DNA from 4 places in the Pseudomonas sp. S2_F03 genome. Region 1 is predicted to be linked to each of the others. Evidence: predicted binding sites of a transcription regulator. Region 1 holds the regulator's gene; each other region holds the start of a gene.

Region 1 (7,208 bases):
TGGAAACAGAATCCAGCCAACAATTTGCATGGCGCGCTTGAAGGCGCTCATCGGCGACTGCAACAAGGCTGCGCCAATGGTCCCACCGAGAACGATCAGCGCCGCCGGGCCGTTGGCCAGCGCGCCAAGGTGGCCACCTTCAAGGTAGTTGCCGCCAATAATGGCGACGAACGCCATGATGATGCCGATAAGGCTTAAAACATCCATCAGATACACGCCTCGACCAAGTGCTTGCCAATATCTTCCAGCCCATAGATCGCATCCGCGAGATCGGCTTTGACGATGGCCATCGGCATGCCGTAGATCACGCAACTGGCTTCATCCTGAGCCCAGATCGCGCTACCGCTCTGTTTGAGCAGGCGAGCACCTTCACGACCGTCGGCGCCCATGCCGGTGAGTACGACCGCCAGAACTTTGTCGCCGTAGGACTTGGCTGCCGAACCGAAGGTGATGTCCACGCACGGTTTGTAATTGAGACGCTCGTCGCCCGGCAGGATTTTCACCGCGCCACGGCCGTCGATCATCATTTGCTTGCCACCCGGTGCCAGCAACGCCAGGCCCGGACGCAGGATGTCGCCATCCTCGGCTTCCTTGACGCTGATGCGGCAGAGCTTGTCCAGACGCTCGGCGAAGGCCTTGGTGAAGGCTGCCGGCATGTGCTGGACCAACACGATCGGTGCCGGGAAGTTGGCCGGCAACTGAGTCAAGACTCGTTGCAGCGCAACCGGACCGCCCGTGGACGTGCCGATGGCAACCAGTTTGTAGGCTTTGCGCTTGGGTGCAGGCGACGATGGGCCGGGGGACGCAGGGGCATGATGCGTACGTGTCGGGATCGGTGCCGGTGCAGGGCGCGAAGGTGTGCTGCTGCCGTAACTGCTGACGCTCGAAGGCGCGGGCGTCGGGGCTGGCGCGGCAACCGGTGCCGGCGCGCTGTAGGCGCTGGCGCGACGGTTACTGCGTGAAATGCTGAGAATCTTCTCGCACAGCAGTTGCTTGACCTTCTCCGGGTTACGGGAGATGTCTTCAAAATTCTTGGGTAGGAAATCGACGGCGCCGGCGTCCAGCGCATCAAGGGTGACCCGGGCGCCTTCGTGCGTCAGCGACGAGAACATCAACACCGGCGTCGGGCAGCGCTGCATGATGTGCCGCACGGCGGTGATGCCGTCCATCATGGGCATCTCGTAGTCCATGGTGATCACGTCCGGCTTGAGGGCCAGGGCCTGATCGATCGCCTCTTTTCCGTTGGTCGCCGTACCGACGACCTGGATATTCGAATCCGCTGAAAGAATTTCCGAGACGCGGCGGCGGAAAAACCCCGAATCGTCCACCACCAGGACTTTAACTGCCATAAACACTCCGTTAGACGCAGCGGGGCCTCAGTCGCCCCGCTCCACCAGAATCAAATACGCCGTGTGGCGTAACGCTTGAGCATGCTCGGAACATCGAGAATCAGCGCAATACGGCCGTCACCGGTGATGGTGGCGCCCGACATGCCCGGGGTTCCCTGGAGCATTTTGCCCAATGGCTTGATGACCACTTCTTCCTGGCCCACCAGTTGATCGACGACAAAGCCGATCCGCTGCGTGCCCACCGAAAGGATCACCACATGGCCTTCGCGCTGCTCTTCGTGAGCGGCGGAGCTGACCAGCCAGCGCTTGAGGTAGAACAGTGGCAGCGCCTTGTCTCGCACGATCACCACTTCCTGGCCGTCCACCACGTTGGTGGTCGACAGGTCGAGGTGGAAGATCTCGTTGACGTTCACCAGCGGGAACGCAAACGCCTGGTTGCCGAGCATGACCATCAGCGTCGGCATGATCGCCAGGGTCAACGGCACCTTGATGACGATTTTCGAACCCTGGCCCTTGGTCGAGTAAATGTTGATCGAACCGTTGAGCTGGGAAATCTTGGTTTTCACCACGTCCATGCCCACGCCACGACCCGACACGTCGGAGATCTCGGTTTTGGTCGAGAACCCTGGCGCAAAAATCAGGTTGTAGCACTCGGTATCGCTCAAGCGATCGGCCGCATCCTTGTCCATCACACCGCGTTTAACCGCGATGGAACGCAGGACGTTCGGGTCCATGCCTTTGCCGTCATCGGAAATCGACAGCAGGATGTGGTCGCCTTCCTGTTCGGCAGCAAGGACCACCCGGCCGCCACGGGACTTGCCCGAAGCTTCGCGTTCTTCCGGCGACTCGATGCCGTGGTCGACCGCGTTGCGTACCAAGTGGACCAGCGGGTCGGCCAGGGCCTCGACGAGGTTCTTGTCGAGGTCGGTTTCTTCGCCGACCAACTCCAGGTTGATCTCTTTCTTGAGCTGGCGAGCCAGGTCGCGAACCAGGCGCGGGAAGCGCCCGAACACTTTCTTGATCGGTTGCATCCGGGTCTTCATGACCGCGGTTTGCAAGTCAGCCGTGACCACGTCGAGGTTCGACACAGCCTTGGACATGGCCTCGTCGGCACTGTTGGCACCCAGGCGAACCAGGCGGTTACGCACCAGCACCAATTCGCCCACCATGTTCATGATTTCGTCGAGGCGAGCGGTATCGACCCGCACGGTGGTCTCGGCTTCGCTGGCCGGTTTTTCCGGTGGCGGCGCGGCTGGAGCACGGACCGGGGCCGGTGCAGCAGCGGCGGCTGGTTTCGGTGTTTCAGCTTTCGGTTCAGGCGCCTTGGCGACCGGGGCCGGTGCGGCAGCCTTGGCGACGGGTGCTGCGACATTCGATACAGCAGAACCTGTGCCGACTTCGCTGAACTTGCCTTTACCGTGCAATTCGTCGAGCAGCGATTCGAACTCGTGATCGGAGATCAGATCGCCACCCGCCGCCGCTGCAGTTGGCGCAGCAGGAACTGGCACAGAAGCAATGGCCGACTCCAGCGCATCCACCGCAAAGTTGCCTTTGCCGTGCAACTGGTCGAGCAGTGCTTCAAATTCGTCGTCGGTAATGTCGGAGCTATCGCCTGCCGCTTTCGGGGCGGCTGGTGCAGCTGGCGCGGCGGCCACGGCATCGACAGCGAACTGGCCTTTACCGTGCAGTTGATCGAGCAAGGACTCGAACTCGGCATCGGTGATTTCGTCGCTCGCAGCGGCGTCGCTCGCAGCGGCGTCGCTGGAAGGCGTTGGTGCAGGTGCAGCCGCCGGAGCCTCAGCTTGAGCCTTGACGGCATTGAGCGAGTCCAGCAGTTGTTCGAATTCGTTATCGGTGATGTCGCCCGATTCGGCTTCAGCGGCAGGCGCTTCAAACACTTCAGCGACCGGTGCAGCTTCATCAGCCGTTTGCGGCTCGGCCAGTCGGGCCAGAGCTGCCAGCAATTCAGGTGTGGCAGCCGTGATCGGGCTGCGCTCGCGGACTTCGCTGAACATGCTGTTCACCGCGTCCAGCGCTTCGAGCACCACGTCCATCAGTTCTGAATCAACGCGACGCTCACCCTTGCGCAGGATGTCGAACACGTTCTCGGCGATATGGCAGCACTCCACCAGCTCGTTGAGCTGGAGGAAGCCGGCGCCCCCTTTTACAGTGTGAAAACCGCGAAAAATTGCATTGAGCAAGTCCGCATCATCCGGTCGGCTCTCAAGCTCGACCAGCTGTTCGGACAGTTGCTCTAGAATCTCGCCGGCCTCAACCAGGAAATCCTGAAGGATCTCTTCATCGGCGCCGAAGCTCATGTATGGGGTGCTCCTAACAGGTTTAAAAACCTAAAAAACCTAGAATGCTAAAACTCTAAAATCCCAGGCTGGATAGCAAATCGTCCACATCGTCCTGACCGGACACAACGTCTTCTCTTTTATCGGCATGAATCTGCGGACCTTCACCCTGAGAGAGATGTTTTTGCGGATCTTTTTCAGCCAGCATCGATTCACGGTCATGTTCGATACCCGCAAAGCGGTCTACCTGGCTGGCCATGAGTACGAGCTTGAGCAAATTGCTTTCAACTTCGGTGACCAATTGGGTCACACGCTTGATGACCTGACCGGTGAGGTCCTGGTAATCCTGAGCCAGCAGGATGTCGTTGAGGTTGCTCGACACCATGCGGTTGTCTTCGATACTGCGAGTCAGAAAACCGTCGACCCGACGGGCCAGTTCACGAAACTCTTCAGCCCCGACTTCACGACGCATGAACCGGCTCCAGTCGGTGCTCAACGCCTGGGCTTCTTCGCTCAGGTTGTTGACCAGCGGCGTGGCGCTTTCCACCAGGTCCATGGTGCGGTTGGCCGCGGCCTCGGTGAGCTTGACCACATACCCCAGGCGCTCGGTGGCGTCCGTGATCTGTGACACTTCCTCGGCTTGCGGCATGTTCGGGTCAATCTGGAAGTTGACGATCGCGCTGTGCAGCTCGCGAGTGAGCTTGCCCACTTCCTGATACAGGCCGCGGTCACGGGTCTGATTGAGCTCATGGATCAGTTGCACAGCTTCGCCGAACCTGCCTTTTTCAAGGCTGGCGACCAGTTCGACGGCGTGTTTTTTCAGGGTCGATTCAAAATCGCCCAGTGAAGATTCTTTATGCTCCATAGCTCCCCCGTGGCGCAGTGGATCAACCGATGCGTTCGAAAATCTTCTCGATTTTTTCTTTCAACGCCTGGGCCGTGAAGGGTTTGACCACGTAGCCGTTTACACCGGCCTGGGCTGCTTCAATGATCTGCTCGCGCTTGGCTTCAGCGGTCACCATCAGCACCGGCAGGTGCTTGAGCTTTTCATCGGCGCGCACGTGACGCAGCAAGTCGATACCGGTCATGCCAGGCATGTTCCAGTCCGTTACCAGAAAGTCGATGCTCCCGCTGTTGAGAACCGGAATGGCAGTAGTGCCATCGTCGGCCTCGACCGTGTTGGTGAACCCAAGGTCACGCAACAGGTTTTTTATGATCCGCCGCATCGTTGAGAAGTCATCAACGATGAGGATTTTCATGTTCTTGTCCAATTCGACCTCCAAGCAGTCTTAAACGCGCCCAGCACCTGGACGCGCCATTTCAATCAATCCGGCAATGCATTCGATGACTGTCTGGAGCACAACAGATCGCAACCGGTGCCGTTCAAAACCGCACCAGCCACGTTCGCAGTGTCCCCACACTGCCTTCAGCGCGCTCGCCACTCCCCCAAACGCCCCCGCAAGCGGGCCGCGCACTGGCTGTGTAACTGGCTGACCCGCGATTCGCTGACCCCCAGGACCTCACCGATTTCCTTGAGATTCAACTCTTCGTCGTAGTACAGCGCCAACACCAGTCGCTCGCGCTCCGGCAAATTGGCAATCGCGTCCGCCAGCGCCGCCTGGAAGCGTTCATCTTCCAGATCGCGTGACGGTTCGAGATGAGCACTCGCGCCATCCTCGTGCAGCCCTTCGTGTTCGCCGTCTTGCAACAGATCGTCGAAACTGAATAGGCGGCTGCCCAGGGTGTCGTTCAAAATCCCGTAATAATCGTCGAGACTCAATTGGAGTTCGGCCGCAACCTCGTGATCTTTAGCGTCACGGCCGGTTTTAGCTTCAATAGAGCGAATTGCGTCACTGACCATGCGGGTATTTCGGTGGACCGAACGTGGCGCCCAGTCCCCCTTGCGCACTTCATCGAGCATTGCGCCGCGGATTCGTATGCCCGCGTACGTCTCGAAACTCGCGCCTTTGCTGGCGTCGTATTTGGTCGATACTTCCAGCAGGCCGATCATCCCGGCCTGAATCAAATCTTCAACCTGCACACTGGCTGGCAGACGCGCCAGCAAGTGGTAAGCAATGCGTTTGACCAGTGGCGCGTAACGCTCGATCAGCTCGTACTGCGCGTCACGCGCCGACTTCTTGTAGAGGTTGTAGCCACTGGCTGTCATAGGACGGGTCCTGCGGTCTGTTGCACGAGGCGCTCGACGAAAAACTCCAGGTGCCCACGCGGGTTGGCAGGCAACGGCCAGGTATCGACCTTCTGAGCGATGGCCTTGAACGCCAGGGCACACTTGGAACGCGGGAAGGCTTCGTACACGGCGCGCTGTTTCTGCACGGCCTTGCGCACACTTTCGTCGTAAGGCACCGCGCCGACGTATTGCAGGGCGACGTCGAGGAAGCGATCGGTGACTTTGGTCAACTTGGCGAACAGGTTGCGACCTTCTTGCGGGCTCTGGGCCATGTTGGCCAGGACACGGAAGCGGTTCATGCCGTAATCGCGGTTGAGCAATTTGATCAGCGCGTAGGCGTCAGTGATCGAGGTGGGCTCATCGCAGACCACCAGCAATACTTCCTGGGCCGCTCGAACAAAACTGACTACCGAGTCACCAATACCTGCAGCGGTGTCGATGACCAGTACGTCGAGGTTGTCGCCAATATCACTGAACGCCTGGATCAGGCCGGCGTGTTGCGCCGGGCTCAGGTGAACCATGCTCTGTGTACCGGACGCCGCCGGAACGATTCGAATACCGCCCGGCCCTTGCAACAGAACGTCGCGCAGCTCGCAGCGGCCTTCGATCACGTCGGCCAGGGTACGTTTGGGTGTCAGTCCCAGCAGGACGTCAACGTTCGCCAGGCCCAGGTCAGCGTCCAACAGCATGACGCGACGGCCGAGCTCAGCCAGGGCCAGCGACAAATTCACTGACACGTTAGTCTTGCCGACGCCACCCTTGCCGCCGGTCACCGCGATCACCTGTACGGGATGCATGCTGCCCATGTTATTTCTTTACCTTGTCTTGCATAGACGGAGGCCACATTACTGGCTGCGCGTTCGCAATTGGAACAATGCATGGCAGACCATCGATGTAGGTACAAAAACTGTTCATTACTACCTTAGCCAACCTGCTTGGTCGGGCTGTGGTAAATATCAGCGAACATGTCAGCCATGGCTTCTTCGCTGGGTTCTTCCTGCATTTGTACGCTGACGGCACGGCTGACCAGTTGATGACGACGCGGCAGATGCAAATCATCCGGAATCCGCGGACCGTCAGTCAGGTAGGCCACCGGTAACTCATGACTGATCGCCAGGCTTAACACCTCGCCCAGACTTGCCGTTTCATCCAGTTTAGTCAGGATGCAGCCAGCGAGCCCGCAGCGCTTGTAACTGTGATAAGCGGCTGTTAGAACCTGTTTCTGGCTGGTGGTTGCCAATACCAGATAATTTTTTGATTTGATGCCACGTCCGGCCAGGCTTTCAAGCTGCATGCGCAGTGCCGGATCGCTGGCCTGAAGGCCCGCGGTATCGATCAGCACTACGCGTTTGCGCAGCAGCGGCTCCAGTGCCT
Region 2 (7,208 bases), 2.7 Mb from region 1:
AACTGCATTGCGTCGGTGCGACCACGCTCAATGAGTACCGCCAATATATAGAGAAGGACGCAGCCCTTGAGCGGCGCTTCCAGAAAGTACTGGTGGACGAACCGAGCGAGGAAGACACCATCGCCATTCTGCGTGGCCTGAAAGAGCGTTACGAGGTTCACCACAAAGTGGCGATTACCGACGGCGCGATCATCGCTGCGGCCAAGCTCAGTCATCGCTACATCACCGACCGCCAGTTGCCGGACAAGGCCATCGACCTGATCGACGAAGCGGCCAGCCGAATTCGTATGGAGATCGACTCCAAGCCGGAAGTACTGGATCGTCTGGAGCGTCGCCTGATTCAGTTGAAGGTGGAATCCCAGGCGCTGAAAAAAGAAAGCGATGAAGCGGCGATGAAACGCCTGGAAAAACTCCAGGAAGAAATCGCGCGTCATGAGCGTGAGTACTCGGACCTCGAAGAAATCTGGAACTCGGAAAAAGCCGAAGTCCAGGGCTCTGCGCAGATCCAGCAGAAAATCGAACAGTCCCGTCAGGAACTGGAAACCGCGCGCCGTAAAGGTGACCTGAACCGCATGGCCGAGCTGCAGTACGGGGTGATCCCGGACCTGGAGCGCAGCCTGCAAATGGTCGATCAGCACGGTAAAAGCGAGAACCAGTTGCTGCGCAGCAAGGTGACCGAAGAAGAGATCGCTGAAGTCGTGTCGAAGTGGACCGGCATTCCGGTGTCGAAAATGCTCGAAGGCGAGCGCGACAAGCTGATGAAGATGGAAAGCCTGTTGCACCAGCGTGTGATCGGTCAGGACGAAGCCGTGGTCGCGGTCTCCAACGCCGTGCGGCGTTCCCGGGCCGGGTTGTCCGACCCGAATCGCCCGAGCGGTTCGTTCATGTTCCTCGGCCCGACCGGTGTCGGTAAAACCGAGCTGTGCAAGGCGTTGGCCGAGTTCCTCTTTGATACGGAAGAGGCCATGGTGCGAATCGACATGTCCGAGTTCATGGAGAAACATTCCGTGGCCCGACTGATCGGTGCGCCACCAGGATACGTAGGCTACGAGGAGGGCGGTTACCTGACCGAGGCGGTGCGTCGCAAGCCTTACTCGGTGATCCTCCTGGATGAGGTCGAGAAGGCCCACCCGGATGTGTTCAACATCTTGCTGCAAGTGCTGGAAGATGGTCGCTTGACCGACAGCCATGGCCGCACGGTGGACTTCAAGAATACCGTGATCGTCATGACCTCCAACCTGGGCTCGGTGCAGATCCAGGAACTGGTCGGTGATCGTGAGGCGCAGCGTGCGGCGGTGATGGATGCGATTTCCAGCCACTTCCGGCCGGAGTTCATTAACCGGGTCGACGAAGTGGTGATCTTCGAGCCGCTGGCGCGGGATCAGATCGCGGGCATTACCGAGATCCAGTTGGGTCGCCTGCGCAGTCGCCTGACCGAGCGCGAGCTCAAGCTGATCTGAGCCCTGAGGCCATGGATAAGCTGATCGCGGTGGGTTACGACCCGGTGTACGGCGCACGTCCGCTCAAACGAGCGATTCAGCGCTGGATCGAGAACCCGCTGGCTCAGCTGATTCTGTCGGGTCGCTTCATGCCCGGCGATACCGCCAAGGGTGTGGTGGAAAACGACGAAATCGTATTCGTCTGATCCATCCTGGCAACAAAACTGACGAGGCCTCGCATTGCGAGGCCTTTTTTTCGCCAGGCTGTTGAACTCTAAGGAAAAGGCTTGTAAAGTGCGCCCCGCAGTAAGTCACCCGGAAGGGTTTCTGCTCCCCAAGCGGAAATCTGAAATAAGTTGCAAATCATTAACTTGAAAGCAATTTAGGGGGTTGACAGAGGTGCTTAAGATTGTAGAATAGCGCGCCTCAGACACACGAACGCAGCGATGCGAACGGGTCGAAGAGAACGCAAAAGCTTCACCGTTGTAAATTGAAATATGTAGTTCCGTGATAGCTCAGTCGGTAGAGCAAATGACTGTTAATCATTGGGTCCCAGGTTCGAGTCCTGGTCACGGAGCCAATTTCAAACCGGGGTATAGCGCAGTCCGGTAGCGCGCCTGCTTTGGGAGCAGGATGTCAGGAGTTCGAATCCCCTTACCCCGACCATTTTTGGGTCGTTAGCTCAGTTGGTAGAGCAGTTGGCTTTTAACCAATTGGTCGTAGGTTCGAATCCCACACGACCCACCATTTTTGAAACCAGTTAACGCTGGAATCGAATCTTAAGATCAGAGGCCAAAAGCGCTGATCGAAGAAGGCGACTTGCAAAGGTCGCCTTTTTTTTACCGGGGTATAGCGCAGTCCGGTAGCGCGCCTGCTTTGGGAGCAGGATGTCAGGAGTTCGAATCCCCTTACCCCGACCATATTAAAAATCCTCGTATCGAAAGATACGGGGATTTTTTTTGTCTGCCGTTTTTTTGTCTGCCGAAAATGCAATTCCCTTCAAGTCATCGTACAACTTGCCGATAGCCAAGCGACGGGGTCCTGCCGTAACTGCCCCTTATCCAAGTCATTACAAGAAAAAGGGCGTTCGTTATGTTGCTTCGTCAGTTGAATATTGCTCCTCGAGCAGCGCTGGGGTTTGCCCTGATCGCTGTGTTGGTCGCTTTGCTCGGCGTATTTGCGCTGGGGCAGATGTCGAGCATTCGCGACAGTGAGGTGGCAGTGGAGAAGCAATGGCTGCCGAGTATTCGCGGTGGGGACGAGATCCGCGAGTTGATGCTGCGCATTCGTACCATTTCATTGCGCATGGCCCTGGACCAAGACCCGAAAAACATTCCGGTCTACCGCGGACAAATGGACACCCGAAACAAAGAACTGAGCGAGAAAATCGCGACTTACGACAAGTTGGTCGACACCCCCGAAGGCCAGGTCTTGTATGACCAGTTCAAAACCACTTTCGCGGCCTATCGCACAGGCATTGCCCAGTCTTTCACCCTTGCCGAGCAAGGTCGCCATGACGAACTGACCAAACTGTTGCTGATCGACATGAAAACCGTGGTCGACGGCTCCGGCAAGCAGCTTAATGACTTGGCCGACCTGTTCGCCAAACAAGTTGCAACTGAGAGTGAGAAGTCCGCAGCGCATTACGACACGTCGCGAACGATCGTCAGCCTGTTCATCGCATTGGCGGCGCTGGCCACCGTCGGCCTGGCAATGTTGCTGACCCGCAGCATCGTCCGTCCATTGAACGAAGCCCTGACCGCAGCGGAAAGTGTGGCGCGAGGCGATTTGACCCGGCCTATCGAAACCCATGGCAATGACGAAGTCAGCCGCTTGCTCAAAGCCCTGGCGACGATGCAGCGCAATTTGCGCGAAACCCTGCAAGCCATCAGCGGTTCGGCCACGCAACTGGCCACCGCGGCGGATGAGTTGAACGCCGTCACGCTTGATAGCACTCAAGGTCTGCAACAACAGAACAACGAGATTGAGCAGGCCGCCACAGCGGTCAATCAAATGACCATCGCCGTGGAAGAAGTTGCGCGCAACGCGGTGTCGACCTCCGATGCCACCCGTCAGTCCAGCGAATCGGCGCATCTGGGGCAGGAGCGGGTCAGCGAAACCGCGAGTGCCATCAGCGCCTTGGCCAATGACGTGCAGCATACCGGTGAGTTGGTGCAGTCCTTGGCCAACCAGTCTCAGGACATCGGCAAAGTGCTGGATGTGATTCGGGCTATCGCCGAGCAAACCAACCTGTTGGCGCTCAACGCGGCGATTGAGGCGGCGCGCGCGGGTGAAAGCGGACGCGGTTTTGCGGTCGTGGCCGATGAAGTGCGTGCGCTGGCGCATCGCACGCAGCAATCGACCCAGGAAATCGAGCAAATGGTCCAAGGCATGCGCAATGGTTCGAGCCTGGCGCTGGACTCGATGAACGCCAGTGCTTCCCGTGCTGCCAGCACGCGGGTCCTGGCGGAGCGGGCAGGTGACGCGCTGCAGACCATCACTGCCTCGGTCCATGAAATTCACGAACGTAATCTGGTGATCGCCAGCGCCGCCGAAGAACAAGCGCAAGTGGCCCGCGAGGTGGACCGCAACCTGGTGAACATTCGTGATCTGTCGGTGCGTTCCTCCACCGGCGCCGATCAGACCAGCGCCTCCAGTCATGAGTTGTCAAAATTGGCCAACGCTCTGCAGGGCTTGGTACAGCGCTTCCAGGTGTAAATCCGCCAGACAAAAAAGCCCCGCTTCTCGTTGGAGAGCGGGGCTGGGTACTCGAAGGCTTAGGCGCCGTCTTGGTCTTTCAGGTGCTCGAACAAGCCTTTTGGCATTTTCTTGCCGTTCGCTTCGAAGTTGGCTTTCACGTTGTCGTAAGCCTCTTTCTCGTCGATGAAGCCATCGTGGTTGGTGTCGATCTTGTCGAAGTTGGACTTCGGCGCAACTTTCTGGAATTCCGCGCGGGATACCTTGCCGTCGCCATCGGTGTCGGTCTTGGCCATCGACGCATCGCCACACTTGCCTTCACCACATTTGCCCTCAGGGGTTTTCACCACCTGTTCGGCCGAAGCCAGCAGATAGCCTTGAGTCAGCGGCTGCGAAGCGAATACGGTGCCGGTCAACATCATGCCACCGGCCAAAACAGCGACAAGCAAACCGATAGTGTTTTTGGTGGTACGGGACATTTCAAATCTCCTGGGTTGCGCGACACAACCGTTCGATAAAGGACGCCACGTGAGTGCGGCGATAACCAGTGCAGGCGGGGTGCCTTGCTCGGGTGTGGCCATTTAGCGGGATGGGTGTATCGCTACTGTGTCGCGCAAGGGGGGAGTTTGTAAGCGAAGGGGCAAATCGCGGGGGCAGATACAGTGAGACACAGAAGTGTTCGCCGGTTAGACCGAGGCGCCTGCATCGCAGGCAAGCCACGCTCCTACATTGGATCTGCGTCGTGCACAGATCAATTGTGGGAGCGTGGCTTGCCCGCGATGAGGCCCTGGCTGACGCCGGAAACTTTAGTGCAGCTTGAGCCGAGGCTCAGTCCCGCGACCAATCTTGCTGCCCAGCATCAGCATCGCCGTGCGGAACGCGCCATACAGCGCCATCTGGTGCATGCGGTACAGCGACACGTAAAACATCCGCGCCAGCCAGCCTTCCAGCATCACGCTGCCGGTCAGGTTACCCATCAAGTTACCCACAGCCGAAAAACGCGACAGCGAGATCAATGAGCCGTAATCGGTGTACTTGTACGTCGGCAATGCCTTGCCTTCGATACGCAGCTTCAGCGATTTGGCCAGCAACGAAGCTTGCTGGTGCGCTGCCTGTGCTCGCGGCGGCACATTACGGTCAGTGCCCGGTTGCGGGCAGGCCGCGCAGTCACCGAAGGCGAAGATGTTCTCGTCGCGCGTGGTTTGCAGGGTCGGCAGTACCTGCAGTTGATTGATGCGGTTGGTTTCCAGGCCGTCGATGTCCTTGAGGAAACCCGGTGCGCGAATGCCCGCCGCCCAGACTTTCAGGCTGGCGTTGATCACTTTGCCATCGGCGGTGATCAGGCTGTCGGCCGTCACTTCACTGACCGCCGCATTGGTCATCACATTGACCCCGAGTTTCTCCAGGGTTTTATGCACAGGCCCACCGATACGTTCCGGCAGGGCGGGCAACACCCGTGGGCCGGCTTCGATCAGGGTGATGTGCATGTTTTCCGGTTTGATCCGGTCCAGGCCATAAGCGGCCAGCTCGTGAGCGGCGTTGTGCAGCTCGGCGGCCAGTTCCACGCCCGTGGCACCGGCGCCGACGATGGCCACGCTGATCTGTTCGACCTTGTCGGTTTGCCCGGCATGGGCACGCAGATAGTGGTTAAGCAGTTGCTGGTGGAAACGTTCGGCCTGTTTTCGGGTATCGAGGAACAGGCAGTGCTGCGCCGCGCCCTGAGTGCCGAAATCGTTGGTGGTGCTGCCGACGGAGATCACCAGCGAGTCGTAGGGCACTTCGCGGGCAGGGACCAATTCCAGGCCGGCCTCGTCATAGGTGGCGGCCAGCTGGATTTTTTTCTGCGTGCGGTCAAGCCCGCTCATGCGCCCCAGCTGGAACTCGAAGTGGTTCCATTTTGCCTGGGCAACATAATTGAGTTCGTCTTCGGAAGAGTTCAGCGACCCGGCCGCCACTTCATGCAGTAACGGCTTCCAGATGTGGGTCAGGTTCGCGTCGACCAGCATCACACTGGCCGTGCCACGCTTGCCCAGAGTCTTACCCAGACGGGTAGCCAACTCCAGACCGCCGGCGCCGCCGCCGACAATAACAATACGATGGGACATGGGGATAACTCGCAAGGCTAAAAGAAATCGGTGCAATTACCCGAGCGAGCGCGATGCGGCTCATAGCGTCAGGTAACTGATAAGTCGGCTCAAAAGGCCCAGACCAATGGTCACTGCCAACACCACCACCAGGAGCATCCACGGCCGGAAAGGCCGGCGCTCGACTCGGTGCTGGGACAGGTGCAGGTACTCTTCGACATGCTTCTGGTCGTCTGGGTTCAAGCGGCTGGTCATATAGGCCTCGTCAGTAGACGTTGCTGAATGTGTAGAAGCTACAGGCTGAGTTAACGAACGTTGAACGGAGCATAGCCGCTGTCCGGGATGGGCTCGACGCTCACCGTGTCGTCCAGTCGAATGATGCCACTTTGTAACACTCGGACGGTGATTCCGCCATGGCCGCGCACGGCCTGAAAGGTCCCGGGGCCGAGGTTGTGTTCAAGGCGCGCGCAGGGCTGGCACCAACCAGTGGTTTCAAAATGGCCTGGCCGATTTTGAAGCGTCGGCCCTTGAGGCTGAACAGATTGATGCCGCTGACCACCAGGTTGCGCCGTAGGTCCTGCGGCAATACCGGTTGATCGTCGGGCCGGCCCATCAGCGAACTGATGGCGGCCAGGTGTTCCCATTGAATCAACGTCACCTGCCGCGCATTGCGCGCTCCGGGCCGGGCGTGATCGCCGGTCAAACCGGCTTCAAACCGCGCCTCCACAGCATCGAGTGCGATCATCGGCGAGCGTGATTGCGGGCGCACGCCGATCCAGCGTACGCGGCCGGTTTGCGGGACCTGCGCGATCAATTCCTGCAGTGGGCTCACCAGGCTGATGCCGACATCGAAGACGATGCTGCGACCCAGGTTGTTGCGCAGGAAATCCGGGGCTTCGGGGTGCGCGAACAGCACCCGGGCGAATGTCGGGCCGACCAGCGATAACGAGCGCCAGCCTTGGCGCAAATATTCGGTCAGGGGTGGAAA
Region 3 (7,208 bases), 3.1 Mb from region 1:
AGTGGTCGCCAGCCTGGACATGATGAAAGGCGTGGTCAGCCTGCCTCACGGCTGGGGCCACGCACGGCCGGGTGTGCAGATGACGATCGCCAGCGGTCAACCGGGTTCCAGCGCCAACGATCTGACTGACGAGTGTCAGCTCGACGAGCTGTCGGGGAATGCGGCGTTGAACGGCGTACCGGTGACAGTGGCAGCGGCGTGATCGTGTCTGTCGGGGAGGCCGAGCATGGCGCTCGGGTTTCCGTTACAATGCGCCACCGTGCCGACCTCTGAGTCGGAAAGTTCAGCCGAGGTGCTCCATGGATATCATCGAAACGATTAAAGAGCAGATTGCTAACAACACCATTCTGCTTTACATGAAAGGTTCGCCGAATGCCCCGCAGTGTGGCTTCTCCGCGAAAGCCGCACAGGCCGTGATGGCATGTGGCGAAAAGTTTGCGTACGTGGATATCCTGCAGAACCCGGAAATCCGCGCGAACCTGCCAAAGTACGCCAACTGGCCAACTTTCCCGCAACTGTGGGTGGGTGGCGAGCTGGTGGGTGGTAGCGACATCATGACTGAAATGGCTGCTGACGGTTCGTTGCAGACCACGATCAAAGCCGCTGTTGAAGCAGCAGCTGCCAACAAGACCGAAGCCTGATTCGGTCTCTGTAGGAGCAAAGCTTGCTCGCGATACAGGCGCCGCGGTTTAGCAAGAACACCGCGTCATCGTTCATCGCTGGCAAACCATGCTCCTACAGGGCATAAAAAAGCCCCGCCTCTATAAAAGAGTGCGGGGCTTTTTATTGTCTCGCGTTTAGCGGGCGCTAACTTACTCGTCTTCGCCCATCTGCGATTGCAGATAGTTCTCAAGACCGACTTTATCGATCAGGCCCAATTGGGTTTCCAGCCAGTCGATATGTTCTTCTTCGGATTCAAGAATGTCTTCGAGCAGTTCGCGGCTACCGAAGTCGCCAACGGTTTCGCAATGAGCGATAGCGACTTTCAGGTCGGCATGGCCGATGCGTTCAATACGCAGGTCACACTCAAGCATTTCCTTGGTGTGCTCGCCGATGTGCAGCTTGCCCAAGTCCTGGACGTTCGGCAGGCCTTCAAGGAACAGGATGCGCTTGATCAGCTTGTCCGCGTGCTTCATCTCGTCGATGGATTCGTGGTACTCGTGCTTGCCCAGCTTGTTCAGGCCCCAATCTTCGTACATGCGCGCATGCAAAAAGTATTGATTGATTGCGACCAGCTCATTGGCAAGAATTTTGTTGAGATGCTGGATGACTGTAACGTCGCCTTTCATGATGGGATCCTGCCCTAAGTAGCTGTCTATAAAGCAAGAGTTTGAGCCGCGCATGTAAGAGTGTCAAACCTAAGTTATTGAAACTTATATGAAAATTAATCGGAATAAGAATGTTTGTGTTCCGCGTCTAGAGCGTAAGCGGTTGATTTTCAGGCATAAAAAAACCGGACTTTAAGTCCGGTTCTTTGAAATGGGGTATTTACGCGGCAGTAAATTCGACAGGGAAGGGAATGGCTGCCTGGGCCGATTGCAATTTGGTCAGGGTTTCACGCACCACTTCCTTTGCAAGGCAGGCGCATTTGCCGCATTGGCTGGCAACGCCGGTGGCCTGACGGACTTCTTTGTAGCTGCAGCAACCCTCATAGATTGCATCGCGGATTTGACCGTCGGTGACGCCAGTGCAGAGGCAGACATACATAAGTGAAAACCGTCGTTGGTTGTGACTCAATTGCGATGGATCTTAATGTTAACGAGAATGATTGTCAAAGTGCTTTCTGAAAGCTTCACGTTATAAGCGCACGTGACCGACGAACGGTTTTTGCCTGGCAATCTGCCAGTCACTGACATGACTGGAAATTGGACGCTCCTGCAAAATCCGTTGAGGACAGCTCAAATACGCCGTGTATGATGTGCGGTCCTTGCGAAGGGGATCGTGTCACAGGGCTGTCGCCTGAGGGTGGCAGGCTGATGCGAATCCAGTTCTTCACGTTAATAGACCAGGAGATATCCAATGAGCGTACTCGTAGGCAAACAAGCCCCGGACTTCACCGTTCCAGCCGTCCTCGGCAATGGCGAAATCGTAGACAGCTTCACCCTGTCGTCGGCCATCAAAGGCAAATACGGCCTGGTGTTCTTCTACCCACTGGACTTCACCTTCGTTTGCCCGTCCGAGCTGATCGCTCTGGACAACCGCATGGCTGACTTCAAGTCCCGCAACGTTGAAGTGATCGCCGTGTCCATCGACTCGCACTTCACCCACAACGCCTGGCGTAACACCCCGGTAAACAACGGTGGTATCGGCGAAGTTCGTTACACCATGGCTGCCGACATCAAGCACGAGATCGCCAAGGCCTACGACGTTGAGTCCGAAGGTGGCGTGGCTTTCCGTGGCGCGTTCCTGATCGACGACAAAGGCGTTGTCCGTTCGCAGATCATCAACGACCTGCCGCTGGGCCGTAACATCGAAGAGCTGGTCCGTCTGGTCGACGCTCTGCAATTCCACGAAGAGCACGGCGAAGTTTGCCCTGCCAACTGGAAAAAAGGCGACAAAGGCATGACCGCTTCGACCGAAGGCGTTGCGGCTTACCTGACCGAGAACGCTGCTGCGCTGTAAGGCAGGTTCGAGGCATAAAAAAACCGGCCCTTGAGGCCGGTTTTTTTATGCGCGGGATAAACCTGACGACAGATCAGTCGTTGAAGTCTTCCCAGCCGCCCATTTCTTTCCAGCGATTGACGATGCCGCAGAACAGCTCGGCCGTCTTCTCGGTGTCGTAGCGAGCTGAATGAGCCTCACGACCGTCGAAGTCGATATCCGCCGCCTGGCAAGCCTTGGCCAGTACGGTTTGACCGTAAGCCAGACCGGCAAGGGTGGCGGTGTCGAAGCTGGAGAATGGATGAAACGGGTTACGTTTCATGTCCAGGCGTGCGACCGCTGCGTTGAGGAAGCCCAGGTCAAAGCTGCTGTTGTGCCCAACCAGAATCGCCCGTTTGCAACTGTTGGCTTTCAGGGCCTTGCGGATGCCACGAAAGATATCGGTGAGTGCAGCTTCTTCGCTCACCGCCATGCGCAGCGGATGATCGAGCTTGATCCCGGTGAACTCCAGCGCGGCGGCTTCGATGTTCGCGCCTTCAAACGGCTCTACACGAAAGAAGTAAGTGTGGTCGGGGTACACAAACCCTTTGTCATCCATCGCGATGGTAGTTGCAGCAATTTCCAGCAGGGCATCGGTGGCCGAGTTGAAACCACCGGTTTCTACGTCGACGACAACTGGCAGGTAGCCACGGAATCTGGCTGCCATCGGATGACGAGGACCGCCTCCGCCGCCTTGACCGTCCTGTTCGTCGTCGAAATGGTCTTCACTCACGCGTGTTCCTCCAGCAGGCGCCAGCGCAGTTTTTCACCGGCGCGCAGCGGGATAACAGTCAGCTCGCCAAATGGCAGGCTGGATGGGGCGGTCCACTCTTCGCGGACCAAAGTAATGCGGTCGGTGTTCGCTGGCAGGCCATAGAAGCGCGGGCCGTTGAGGCTGGCGAACGCTTCGAGCTTGTCCAGCGCATTGCGCTGTTCGAACGCTTCGGCGTACATCTCGATCGCAGCAAAAGCGGTGTAGCAACCGGCGCAACCGCAAGCGGCTTCTTTGGCGTGCTGGGCGTGTGGCGCCGAGTCGGTGCCGAGGAAGAACTTTTCGCTGCCGCTGGTGGCGGCGTCGAGCAGGGCTTCCTGATGCGTATTGCGCTTGAGGATCGGCAGGCAATAGAAGTGCGGCCGGATTCCGCCCACCAGCATGTGGTTGCGGTTGTACAGCAGGTGATGCGCGGTGATGGTTGCGCCGACGTTGGCCGAAGCCTCGTTGACGAACTGCGCGGCGTCGGCTGTGGTGATGTGTTCGAACACCACTTTGAGCGTCGGGAAACGCTCGACCACACGGCGCATGTGCTCATCGATGAAGATTTTTTCGCGGTCGAACACGTCGACATCGCCACGGGTGACTTCGCCGTGAATCAGCAACGGCATCCCGACTTCGGCCATGGCCTCAAGTGCAGGGAAAATCTTGTCGATGCTGGTGACGCCAGAGTCCGAATTTGTGGTCGCGCCGGCCGGGTACAGCTTGGCGGCGTACACGAAACCGCTGGCCTTGGCCTCGCGAATTTCTTCGGGCTGGGTGCGGTCGGTCAGGTAGAGCACCATCAACGGTTCAAAACGACTGCCGGCCGGGCGTGCAGCGAGAATCCGCTGGCGATAGCCGTCGGCTTCAGCGGCGTTGCGCACCGGAGGTACCAGGTTGGGCATGATGATCGCGCGACCAAAGGTGCGCGCGACATCCGCAACGGTATTGGTCAACACGGCACCATCGCGAAGATGAATGTGCCAGTCGTCGGGACGCAGCAGGGTCAGGCGGTCGGACATGAGGGGATTCCAGGCGGGTCAAACTCAGGGGAATGCTACCGGAAAAGACTCTTGCAGGCACTCGCTATCAAGTTTTGCAGGAACGTACCGATATGAACTACGTAGCCGTAAACACGCGTGTGTCGGTCTTTTTGTTGCAGAAGCCAGTGGAGCCTCCCGTGCGCCAGCGTTATTTAGCCTTGCTCAGTGTGTTTGCCAGCCTTCCTGCGATGGCGCTCACTTTCCAGACCCGTCTGGAGAATATTGAGTGGACGGTCGAAGGGGACAAGTTCGAATGTCGCCTGATTCAGCCGATCACCGATTTCGGGTCGGGTGAATTCGTTCGCCGTGCCGGCGAGCAGGCGACGTTTCGTCTGAAAGCCTACAACGCGATGATCGGCGGTGGTTCGGCGACCTTGCTGGCGGCTGCGGCACCCTGGCAACCAGGACGCGGCGACATCAACCTGGGCTCCGTGCGGATCGGCAGCGGCAACGTGCTGTTCAACAGCTCGCAAGCTCAGGCCGGGCGCTTGATCAGTGGGCTCATCGATGGCCGTAGTCCGGTAGTCCGGCACTCCTCCGGCGATGGCCGGGTGTCGGAAGTGCGTCTGTTGCCGGTCAAGTTCAGCAAGGCATTCAACGACTACCAAGGCTGCGTGGCGAACCTGCTGCCAAAGAATTTCGAACAGGTTAAACAGTCCGAAGTCGGCTTCCCGGGTGAGAGCATCGATCTTGATCCACAGGCCAAGGCCAAGTTGCAGGTGATGCTGGAGTTCATGAAGGCTGATCCGTCGGTCAATCACATTGAGCTCGACGGGCACTCCGACAACAGCGGTAATCGCCTGACCAACCGTGAGCTCTCACGCCGCCGCGCGTTGGCGGTGATGGACTTTTTCAAGGCCAACGGTATCCAGGAGTCGCAGATAACCCTGCGCTTCCACGGCGAGCGTTACCCTGTGGCGCCGAACACCAGTGCCACCAATCGGGCGAAGAATCGCCGGGTCGCGGTACGTCTGGAGCGTGTGGCACCGACCGATAAAGTCGCGCCTCAAATCGCATCAGGCACGCCGGCGGCCACTTCCTGACTTGCCGGTCATCGTCGCGCTCTCGACAGATTCTGTCGCTTCGTCGTCATAAGCTGTCGCGCCTCTGTAAATTGTCCCGTTTGAGCGGTAGACTTCCCGGCTTTCCGTAGAACCCCGTGGAGTGATGGCATGGCGGACGTAAACAAGGTCGTTCTGGCGTATTCCGGCGGCCTGGACACTTCGGTGATCCTCAAGTGGCTGCAGGATACTTATAACTGTGAAGTCGTGACCTTCACCGCTGACCTGGGTCAGGGCGAAGAGGTCGAACCTGCACGCGCCAAGGCACAGGCCATGGGCGTCAAAGAGATCTACATCGACGACTTGCGCGAAGAATTCGTACGCGATTTCGTTTTCCCGATGTTCCGCGCCAACACCGTTTACGAAGGCGAGTACCTGCTGGGTACTTCCATCGCTCGCCCGTTGATCGCCAAACGCCTGATCGAAATCGCCAACGAAACCGGCGCTGACGCCATTTCCCATGGCGCCACCGGCAAGGGTAACGACCAGGTTCGTTTCGAACTGGGTGCGTACGCCTTGAAGCCAGGCGTGAAAGTGATCGCTCCGTGGCGCGAATGGGACCTGCTGTCGCGTGAAAAGCTGATGGATTACGCTGAAAAGCACAACATCCCGATCGAGCGCCACGGCAAGAAAAAATCCCCGTACTCGATGGATGCCAACCTGCTGCACATCTCCTATGAAGGCGGCGTGCTGGAAGACACCTGGACCGAGCACGAAGAAGACATGTGGAAATGGACCGTCTCCCCGGAGAACGCTCCAGACAAGCCTCAGTACCTGGAACTGACCTACCGTAACGGCGACATCGTTGCACTGGACGGCGTCGAAATGACCCCGGCCACCGTGCTGGCGACCCTGAACCGCATCGGTGGCGAACACGGTATCGGTCGTCTCGACATCGTCGAGAACCGTTACGTGGGCATGAAGTCCCGTGGCTGCTACGAAACCCCGGGCGGCACCATCATGCTGCGCGCTCACCGTGCGATCGAATCGATCACCCTGGACCGTGAAGTGGCTCACCTCAAAGACGAGCTGATGCCGAAATACGCCAGCCTGATCTACACCGGTTACTGGTGGAGCCCTGAGCGTCTGATGCTGCAACAGATGATCGATGCGTCCCAGGCCCACGTGAATGGTGTTGTTCGCCTGAAACTGTACAAGGGCAACGTGATCGTGACCGGTCGCAAGTCTGACGAATCGTTGTTCGATGCCAACATCGCGACCTTCGAAGAAGACGGCGGCGCTTACAACCAGGCCGACGCGGCGGGCTTCATCAAGCTCAACGCCTTGCGCATGCGCATTGCTGCGAACAAGGGCCGGAAGCTTTTCTGAGCCCGTTGAAGCGGTGATAGAGCTGTGGCCTTGTCGGTGACAAGGCCACAGATCTGAAAAGGGAGCAGTTCCTGCCGTACATTGCTTATCCAGCGTTCTTCTTGTTACGCGTTCGATGACTTCTGCTTTTGCTCTCTCTGAATCCTGGAGCGTTGTCCTCCTCGGCTATCGGGCACTCACGCCATAGTCGTCATATCCTGTGAACTCACGTTGTAAGCCACCCAGAACACCGGGCTGTGGCGCTTCTTGGCTTGCCTTGAATACTTGAGCGCGCTTTCCTGCAGCAATGCCTCTGAGTCGGTACAGGTGAGAAACACTGTCAACCTCGCAGTGGTCCTCTGAGATGGCCGGGCCTCCTCAATCAAGGTGTTGAAGTCCATT
Region 4 (7,208 bases), 3.1 Mb from region 1:
CGTTGACGTCGGCCGGGTCTTCTTTCTTGTCGATGCTCTGGAAGCCTTCGAAGGTGTCGAAGCCTACGATCGAACGGTTGATCGCGTACGGTTCCAGAATCATCGACAAGTGCATGTACAGCATCAGCGAGTTGCCCTTGTACACGCCGCACTCGATGATCGCGCCCGGTACTTCAGCGACTTTCTTGAACAGTTCCATGCGCGACAGTGCAGCGGTTACGCCGATGCGGTTGGCGAACACGAACGGCGCGTCGGCCACGTACTCGGCATCAACGCGCTTCAGAACGTTGGCACGGGTTTCGTTGTACTGGGCCTCTGCAGGCGTGATGCGACGCTTGGTCATTGCTGGATTCCTTGGAAATTCGAGAAGTCGTGGGCGTGGAAATAGTCTTTGAAACCGGCGCCGACGTCAGGGCAGGCGCTGTCGACGTTGATCGCGCCGCGCTTGTGCTTGAGGTCATCGAGGTGCATCAGGCGGAAATCCACGCTGAAGCGGGTTTGTTCGGTGTGGTTGGCGACTGTGCCATGCAGGTGCGAGCCGGAGAAAATCAGCATCTCACCGGTGTTGCCGGCAATGCGCACTTCAGAGGACGTGTTGATTGCCTCCAGTGGCACCGGGTGCACGCGGACTTCCTCCTTGAGGTTGTCCTTGGCCTTGTGCCGCTGGTTGTTGATCCAGTCGTTGAGGCTCCATTCGCTGGAGGTGTTCTTCACCGGCACATCAAAGTAACCCGCGTTGATCATCATGGTCTGGTCGGGGCGAATGGTGTGCACCGGCATCCAGGTGTTGATCTGGCAATCGACGCTGCCATACCACGTGTCGCGATGCGGCTTGTAGGCGTAGCTGACGCCGGCGTGCAGGTAGTCATAGTTCGGCACCACGCGAATGCGCGGCACGTCGAAAATGTACTCGCGCGGGTCGACGCCGATCTCGTCGATGAACGACAAGATCAAATCCTTGGCGCGCTGGCTGTTGGTGAACTGGCCCTTGAGGCGAGTCACCAGCACTACGAATTCTTCCACCGGCATCAGCGTGTGCAGGGCCTGGTGGTTGGTCTCGCCGTCGAACGCGGCGGTGATGCTTTCCTGGGCAAACGCACACAGCTCTTTGGCAGCGCGCAGCTGAGTGTTCAGGAAGATGTCGCCAGCGTAGATGGCTTCTTTGAAGTCAGCTTTTTGCTGAAGCTGATTGATATACAGATTCACGATTCCACTCCTGAATACATCGAGTCTCTTATGAGTCGGCCACACGTTAGCAAACTGAAGTGCAAACCGGCGGGAGGTGGATCAATAAAAGCGTAATCGCCTGAATTTGCGACGAAATGCTTTTCGGCCAGACAAAAAAATCCCCTGTAGCAGCTGGCGCAGCCTGCGTCCGATTGCGCAGCAGTCGTAAAACCATAACGCGCGGTCCATCAGACATACCGCATGCACAGGACTTACGACTGCTGCGCAGCCGGACGCAGGCTGCGCCAGCTGCTACAGGGGTTTGTCGATCAGAACAGTTGGGTGAACAACCAGTACAGGCTGCCCGACAACAGGATCGCTGCCGGCAAGGTCAGTACCCAGGCCATCAGCAGGTTGCGGATGGTCTTCATCTGCAAGCCACCGCCGTTGGCGACCATGGTCCCGGCGACGCCAGAAGACAACACATGGGTGGTCGACACCGGCAGACCGAACATATCCGCGGCGCCAATCGTCAGCATCGCCACGGTTTCCGCCGAGGCGCCCTGGGCGTAAGTCAGGTGGGTTTTGCCGATCTTCTCGCCGACCGTCACCACAATGCGTTTCCAGCCGACCATGGTGCCCAGCCCGAGTGCAATCGCCACGGCGATCTTGACCCATAGCGGAATAAACCGCGTGGAGTTGTCGATCTGCTGCTTGAACAGCTGCAGCTTGCTGCTGGTGTCGGCGTCGAAGTTGCCGACCTTGTTCTTGTCCATCAGGCGAATGGTTTCGCTGGTCAGGTACATGTCGTTACGCACGTTGCCCACAGCCTCGGCCGGCACTTTGGACAGCGCGCCATAGCCCTTGACCTCGGCGCCGATGCGGCCGGTGAGGGCGGCGAGCGCCGGCACCAGTTGCGGCGTGGCTTCCTTGCTGCGCACGTAGTCGGACAGCACCAGGCGCGGATCGGCCGGGGCCGGTTGCGGCGCGGCCTTGGCCAGCGCTTGCTGCGTCACCTCGGCCACCGCCGCGAACTGCAACGCCTGGTCGGCCGGCATGGCGCGGTTCAGCGCGTAGGCCATTGGCAAGGTGCCGACCAGAATCAACATGATCAGGCCCATGCCTTTCTGGCCATCGTTGGAGCCGTGGGCAAACGAGACGCCGGTGCAGGTCACGATCAACATGCTGCGAATCCACCACGGTGGCGGGGTGTTGCCTTTGGGGGCCTTGTACAGCGAGCGATTCTTGACGAACGCGCGCAGGGCCAGCAACAGCAACGCGGCGAAACCAAAACCGACCAGCGGTGAAAGCAGCAACGCGTAACCGATCTTGGTCGCCTGGGCCCAGTCCACGCCGCTGGTGCCGTCACGGCCGTGCATCAGGGCATTGGCCACGCCGACGCCGATGATCGAACCGATCAGCGTGTGCGAAGACGAAGCCGGTAAACCCAGCCACCACGTGCCGAGGTTCCACAGGATGGCGGCGATCAACAGGGCGAAGATCATGGCGAAACCGGCGGAGGAGCCGACTTGCAGAATCAACTCCACAGGCAGCAAGGCAATGATGCCGAACGCCACCGCGCCGCTGGACAGCAGCACACCGAGGAAGTTGAAGAACCCGGACCACGCTACCGCGAAGTTCGGCGGCATCGAGTTGGTGTAAATCACCGTCGCCACCGCGTTGGCGGTGTCGTGGAAACCGTTGACGAATTCAAAGCCGAGGGCAATCAGTAGCGCCACACCCAACAGCAGAAACGGGGTCCAGGTGGTCACCACGGTGCCGAGTTCGTTCATGTCGCGCATCAGGCTGTAGGCAGTAAACAGCAGCCCGATGGCCAACACGCCGAAAAAAATCACCAGCGTGAACGCACTGGGCTTTTTGTCGAGTTGGGGTTTACCGCTGCTGGCGGAAGCCTGGGCATCGGTTGGGTAGGAAGGAGTAGCCATGACTGACAATCCTGAGGAGGGAGGTGTGTCAGTGATAGTCGTTGCTAATTGTTACAGGGAGACTGCTTCAGGTCAGGGTTTGGGGTTTTTGCGTATCCGTTAATCAGAATTCACCGCGCTACCCTGTAGCAGCTGGCGAAGCCGGCGTCCGGCTGCGCAGCAGTCGTAAATCCTGAGCACACGTTTTACCTGAAAGACCGCAGTGACTGATTTTACGACTGCTGCGCAGCCGGACGCAGGCTTCGCCAGCTGCTACAGGTCTCGGGGGCTCAGTAATCCTGGCGCTTGCGAAAGGCCCAGCGCCCGGCGATCACGGTAAACGTCGCCACCAGCGCCACCAGAATCCAGAACCCTTCGGGGTCGCCCGACAGCGGCACTCCGCCGACGTTCATGCCAAAGAAACCGGCAATGATGTTGATCGGCAACGCGAGCACCGTGACCACGGTCAGGGTAAACAGGGTGCGGTTGCTCTGTTCGTTGAGGTTGGCGGCGATTTCTTCCTGCAACAGCTTGATCCGCTCACCCAGCGCCGTGAGGTCGTTGATGATCAGGGCGAACTCTTCGGTGGACTTGCGCAGCTCCTTGACGTCCTCCTTCTGCAACCATTGCGGCGGCCGATTGAGCAGGCGCAACAGCGAACCCGGTTCCAGCGCCAGCAGACGTTGCAAACGCACCAGCACCCGGCGGTTGGCACCCAGTTCAGCGCGGTTGGTCGACAGGCGTGAAGAGAGCAACTCATCTTCGATCTGATCGACACTCTGGCTGGTCTTGCGCACGATTTGCGTCAGCACTTCGCCTTGGTCGCGCAGCAGATGCACGAGCAATTCCAGCGGCGAGCGAAAACATTCACCGGCCTTCACCGAGGACCGCAACTTATCCACCGAGTGCAGCGGTTGCAGGCGCGCGCTGATGATCAGCCGGCTGCGGGCACACACCCACAGCGTCGAGACATCCGAGGAAACCATGCTGCTGAGGTTGAACACCACATCGTTGACCACCGCCAGCAAGGCCGAGTCCACATGCTCTATGCGGGTCGACCGGGAGCCTTCATGCAAGGCTTCGAAAAACTCCTCCGGCAACTCCAGATGGCTTTTCATCCAGCGCTCGCACGCGGCGTGAGCCAGGTTCAAGTGCAACCAGAGAAATTGTTCGTCGTCCTCGGGCTGTTGCAGGTAGTGCAGCGCCTTGGCCGAATCAATTTCCCGACCACGTTCACCGGGACGAAAGCTGAAACCGTAGAGCAGGCCGAACAGATCGGTGTCGCGATGGCTGTGGTCGATGCTGTGGTTCATGAGTGCTCGCAAGGGGGTATGCCGCTCCATGTAGCAGCTGGCGAAGCCTGCGTTCGGCTGCGAAGCAGTCGTCAAACCTGAGCACGCGGGCTTGCTGACACAACGCATTGCCTGATTACACGACTGCTTCGCAGCCGAACGCAGGCTTCGCCAGCGGCTACAGGATCGCGTTACGGCGGGTTTTACAGGTTCACTTGAGCCGCATCATCGCAAGGATTTTTGACGGTTTTGTGACAGGGCGGTGAAGGCGAAATAGTGGCTCTGCCAACGGTCGGATTTGATTAAAGAACCGCTCTGGCACGCCGATTACGCTTGGGTTAAGTTGCGCGCCTTCGGCCGTCAGCCGACGTCGCAGACAAGGAAGTCCGGACACCTTTCACGCCTTACCGGGGCGTGCCTAATTCCTGTCATGAGTACCCTTCGATGCTTTTGCAAAAGTCCTTGAGAGCGCAAATTCTCGCCCTGTTGAGCGGCAGCCTCTTTGCGATGCTGTTGATCGCCCTGGCCTGCTTTCATTTCCTTTCCAGCGGCGTTCAGCGCTACGCGAACCTGATCGACGGCCCGTTGCACACTTCCCAGTTGATCGATGAAGCCAACCTGCAATTCAAGGTGCAGGTCCAGGAATGGAAAAACGTCTTGCTGCGTGGCAAGCAACCGGCGGACCTGGACAAATACTGGAAGCAATTCGAAGACCGTCAGCGCGATGTGCAAAGCATCCTCGGCGAACTGGCCGGGCAGAAGGGCATCGAACCGCAGCTCAAGACTCGCATCGAACGCCTGCGTGATGAACACCGCCTGCTCGGGGCCGCCTATCAAAAGGGTCGTGATGCCTATGTGGCCGCCGGTGCCGACCCCACCGCTGGCGACACCGCGGTGAAAGGTGTGGACCGCGCAGCCAGTGACCAGATGAGCGAATTGGTCGCCGAGTTGCGCAAGCAGGGCAGCGAACAGTCGAAGCAGATCAGTGCCGAGGCTGAGCGCACCGTGTTGCTGGGGATCATCGTGATGCTCGTCTCGGGCCTGTTGATCGGGCTGTTGAGCCTGTGGCTGGTCAACCGCAACCTGGTCGAACCGATTCGCAAACTGATCGAATACGTGGCGCAACTCAGCCGGGGAAAAATTGCCGAGCGTGTGGCCAGTACCCGCCAGGATGAGTTGGGCAAACTGGCGGTCGCGGCCAACACCTTGCGCGATTTCCTCGCCGAAACCTTCAGCCATTTGCAGCGCAGCGCCAAGGATCTGGACAGTGCCAGCGGTGAACTGAATTCGATTGCCGGCCTCATGGCGGGCGGCACCAACGAGCAGTTCAACCGCACCGATCAGGTGGCCACGGCAATGAACGAAATGTCCGCCACCGCGCAAGAAGTCGCCCGCCACGCCGCCGATGCCGCACGGGCTGCCGACGACGCTGACCAGTCCGCGCAGCAGGGCGAAAAAGTCATGCAGGGCACCATCCGCACCATCACTCAAATGCGTGGCGAAATCGCCAATACCGCTACGGTCATTCGTCAGTTGGAAACCGACAGCGGCCGCATCGGCAAGGTGCTGGAAGTGATTCGCGGCATCGCCGAACAGACCAACCTGCTGGCGCTCAACGCCGCCATTGAAGCGGCCCGTGCCGGTGAAGCCGGGCGTGGTTTTGCGGTGGTCGCCGATGAAGTGCGCAGCCTGGCCCAGCGCACGGCAGCGTCGATCATCGAGATCAACCAAATCATCCAGACTGTGCAAACCGGTGCGGTCGACGCGGCGCAGGCCATCGAAAGCGGCCAGTCACGCAGTGAGGAAAGCGTGCAGCAAGTGACCGAAGCCGGCGCGATGCTGGAGCGGATCACCCAAGCCGTCGAAGCGATTCGCGACATGAACCGCCAGATCGCCACCGCCGCCGAAGAGCAGACATCGGTCGCCGAGGACATCTCGCGCAACCTCACGGAAATCACCAGCATCGCCAGTACCAATCTGGACAACGTGCAACGCACCGAGGCGGCCAGCCACAACCTGAACAGCGTATCGTCGCAGTTGAATGAAGTGACGGCGCGGTTGAGCGCTTAGCGGCACTGAATGTGTACCGGCTCGCTTACCGAGTCGGTACACAGTCGATCTCAAATCCGGCCTGAACTTGTCGATGAGGGAGATACCCAGCACCCACATTGGATAATTCCCATGGTCAGCATCACCTCTGTATCCATCAACCAGACCCTCACCACCTCCACCAGCAAAACCTCGATCAGCGCTCCCGCCGCAGACACCTCCGTCACCGCCACGCCTTCCGACGACACTAAACTGGCCGACGGCGGCGCTCCCGCGTCGAGCGACAGCAGTTCCAGCAGCAGCGAAGAATCCGATGCGGTGAAAACCTTGCGCAAGCAAATCGCCGAGCTGCAAAAGCAGATGCAGGAACAACAGCAACAGCTGCAAGCGGCCCAGGCGAAACAGGAGGATGCAGACGCCAAAGCCGCTGATGTCGCGGCGGCTCAGTCGCAGATTGCGACCACGGCGGGTTCATTGCAGACGGCGACGGCGGCGTTGTTGCAGGCGTTACAGGATGCCGATTCCAGCACGTCGGGTTCGCTGGTCAGTACGTCCGTCTAGAGGATGAGTGTTGCATGACCGGGGCGGTCAGATGCCCTTCGATTGCCTGTTCTCGGTAAGCGGCTACCAACGGCTACCTGTAATTTCTGACAGTAGACAGGAGTTTATCCTCAGCGCTTGATAAGCCTTGGTATGCATTTTCGGACTGAACATGCACCCAATTTACGAGGAGCTTTGAGATGAGCGAAATTTTGAGCCCAATGTCAGTTGTCGG

The links. The regulator FliA, encoded in region 1, starts transcription of late flagellar genes. The targets are predictions, from matches to a motif close to CTAAAGTTTNNNNNNNNNNNGCCGNTAA.
Region 2: a site for FliA is predicted at 2,438-2,465, ahead of AB4N76_RS09630 (methyl-accepting chemotaxis protein). Genes of this name have one in related genera too.
Region 3: a site for FliA is predicted at 4,483-4,510, ahead of AB4N76_RS08020 (flagellar protein MotY). Genes of this name have one in related genera too.
Region 4: a site for FliA is predicted at 4,687-4,714, ahead of AB4N76_RS07015 (methyl-accepting chemotaxis protein). Genes of this name have one in related genera too.

The regions. Positions count from the first base shown of each region.
Region 1 covers NZ_CP162759.1:4,745,114-4,752,321, reverse strand. Annotated here, with positions in the region: gene AB4N76_RS22190 (flagellar motor protein) at 1-207, opposite strand, end outside; gene AB4N76_RS22185 (protein-glutamate methylesterase/protein-glutamine glutaminase) at 207-1,349, opposite strand; gene AB4N76_RS22180 (chemotaxis protein CheA) at 1,400-3,667, opposite strand; gene AB4N76_RS22175 (protein phosphatase CheZ) at 3,723-4,511, opposite strand; gene AB4N76_RS22170 (chemotaxis response regulator CheY) at 4,534-4,905, opposite strand; gene fliA (RNA polymerase sigma factor FliA) at 5,073-5,813, opposite strand; gene fleN (flagellar synthesis regulator FleN) at 5,810-6,640, opposite strand; gene flhF (flagellar biosynthesis protein FlhF) at 6,757-7,208, opposite strand, start outside.
Region 2 covers NZ_CP162759.1:2,029,620-2,036,827, reverse strand. Annotated here, with positions in the region: partial or broken gene clpB (ATP-dependent chaperone ClpB) at 1-1,645, shown strand, start outside; tRNA gene AB4N76_RS09650 (tRNA-Asn) at 1,944-2,019, shown strand; tRNA gene AB4N76_RS09645 (tRNA-Pro) at 2,029-2,105, shown strand; tRNA gene AB4N76_RS09640 (tRNA-Lys) at 2,111-2,186, shown strand; tRNA gene AB4N76_RS09635 (tRNA-Pro) at 2,283-2,359, shown strand; gene AB4N76_RS09630 (methyl-accepting chemotaxis protein) at 2,532-4,157, shown strand; gene AB4N76_RS09625 (HvfA family oxazolone/thioamide-modified RiPP metallophore) at 4,217-4,615, opposite strand; gene AB4N76_RS09620 (NAD(P)/FAD-dependent oxidoreductase) at 4,943-6,241, opposite strand; gene AB4N76_RS09615 (DUF3094 domain-containing protein) at 6,302-6,475, opposite strand; partial or broken gene AB4N76_RS09610 (MOSC domain-containing protein) at 6,526-7,052, opposite strand; partial or broken gene AB4N76_RS09605 (DUF1780 domain-containing protein) at 7,053-7,208, opposite strand, start outside.
Region 3 covers NZ_CP162759.1:1,679,970-1,687,177, reverse strand. Annotated here, with positions in the region: gene AB4N76_RS08055 (molybdopterin oxidoreductase family protein) at 1-202, shown strand, start outside; gene grxD (Grx4 family monothiol glutaredoxin) at 300-641, shown strand; gene bfr (bacterioferritin) at 813-1,289, opposite strand; gene AB4N76_RS08040 (bacterioferritin-associated ferredoxin) at 1,489-1,707, opposite strand; gene AB4N76_RS08035 (peroxiredoxin) at 2,020-2,622, shown strand; gene rnt (ribonuclease T) at 2,696-3,373, opposite strand; gene pyrC (dihydroorotase) at 3,370-4,416, opposite strand; gene AB4N76_RS08020 (flagellar protein MotY) at 4,575-5,480, shown strand; gene AB4N76_RS08015 (argininosuccinate synthase) at 5,610-6,827, shown strand; gene AB4N76_RS08010 (hypothetical protein) at 7,004-7,208, opposite strand, start outside.
Region 4 covers NZ_CP162759.1:1,448,595-1,455,802, reverse strand. Annotated here, with positions in the region: gene AB4N76_RS07035 (TylF/MycF/NovP-related O-methyltransferase) at 1-343, opposite strand, end outside; gene AB4N76_RS07030 (2OG-Fe(II) oxygenase family protein) at 340-1,206, opposite strand; gene AB4N76_RS07025 (inorganic phosphate transporter) at 1,497-3,113, opposite strand; gene AB4N76_RS07020 (transporter) at 3,383-4,405, opposite strand; gene AB4N76_RS07015 (methyl-accepting chemotaxis protein) at 4,829-6,454, shown strand; gene AB4N76_RS07010 (hypothetical protein) at 6,566-6,994, shown strand; gene AB4N76_RS07005 (hypothetical protein) at 7,174-7,208, shown strand, end outside.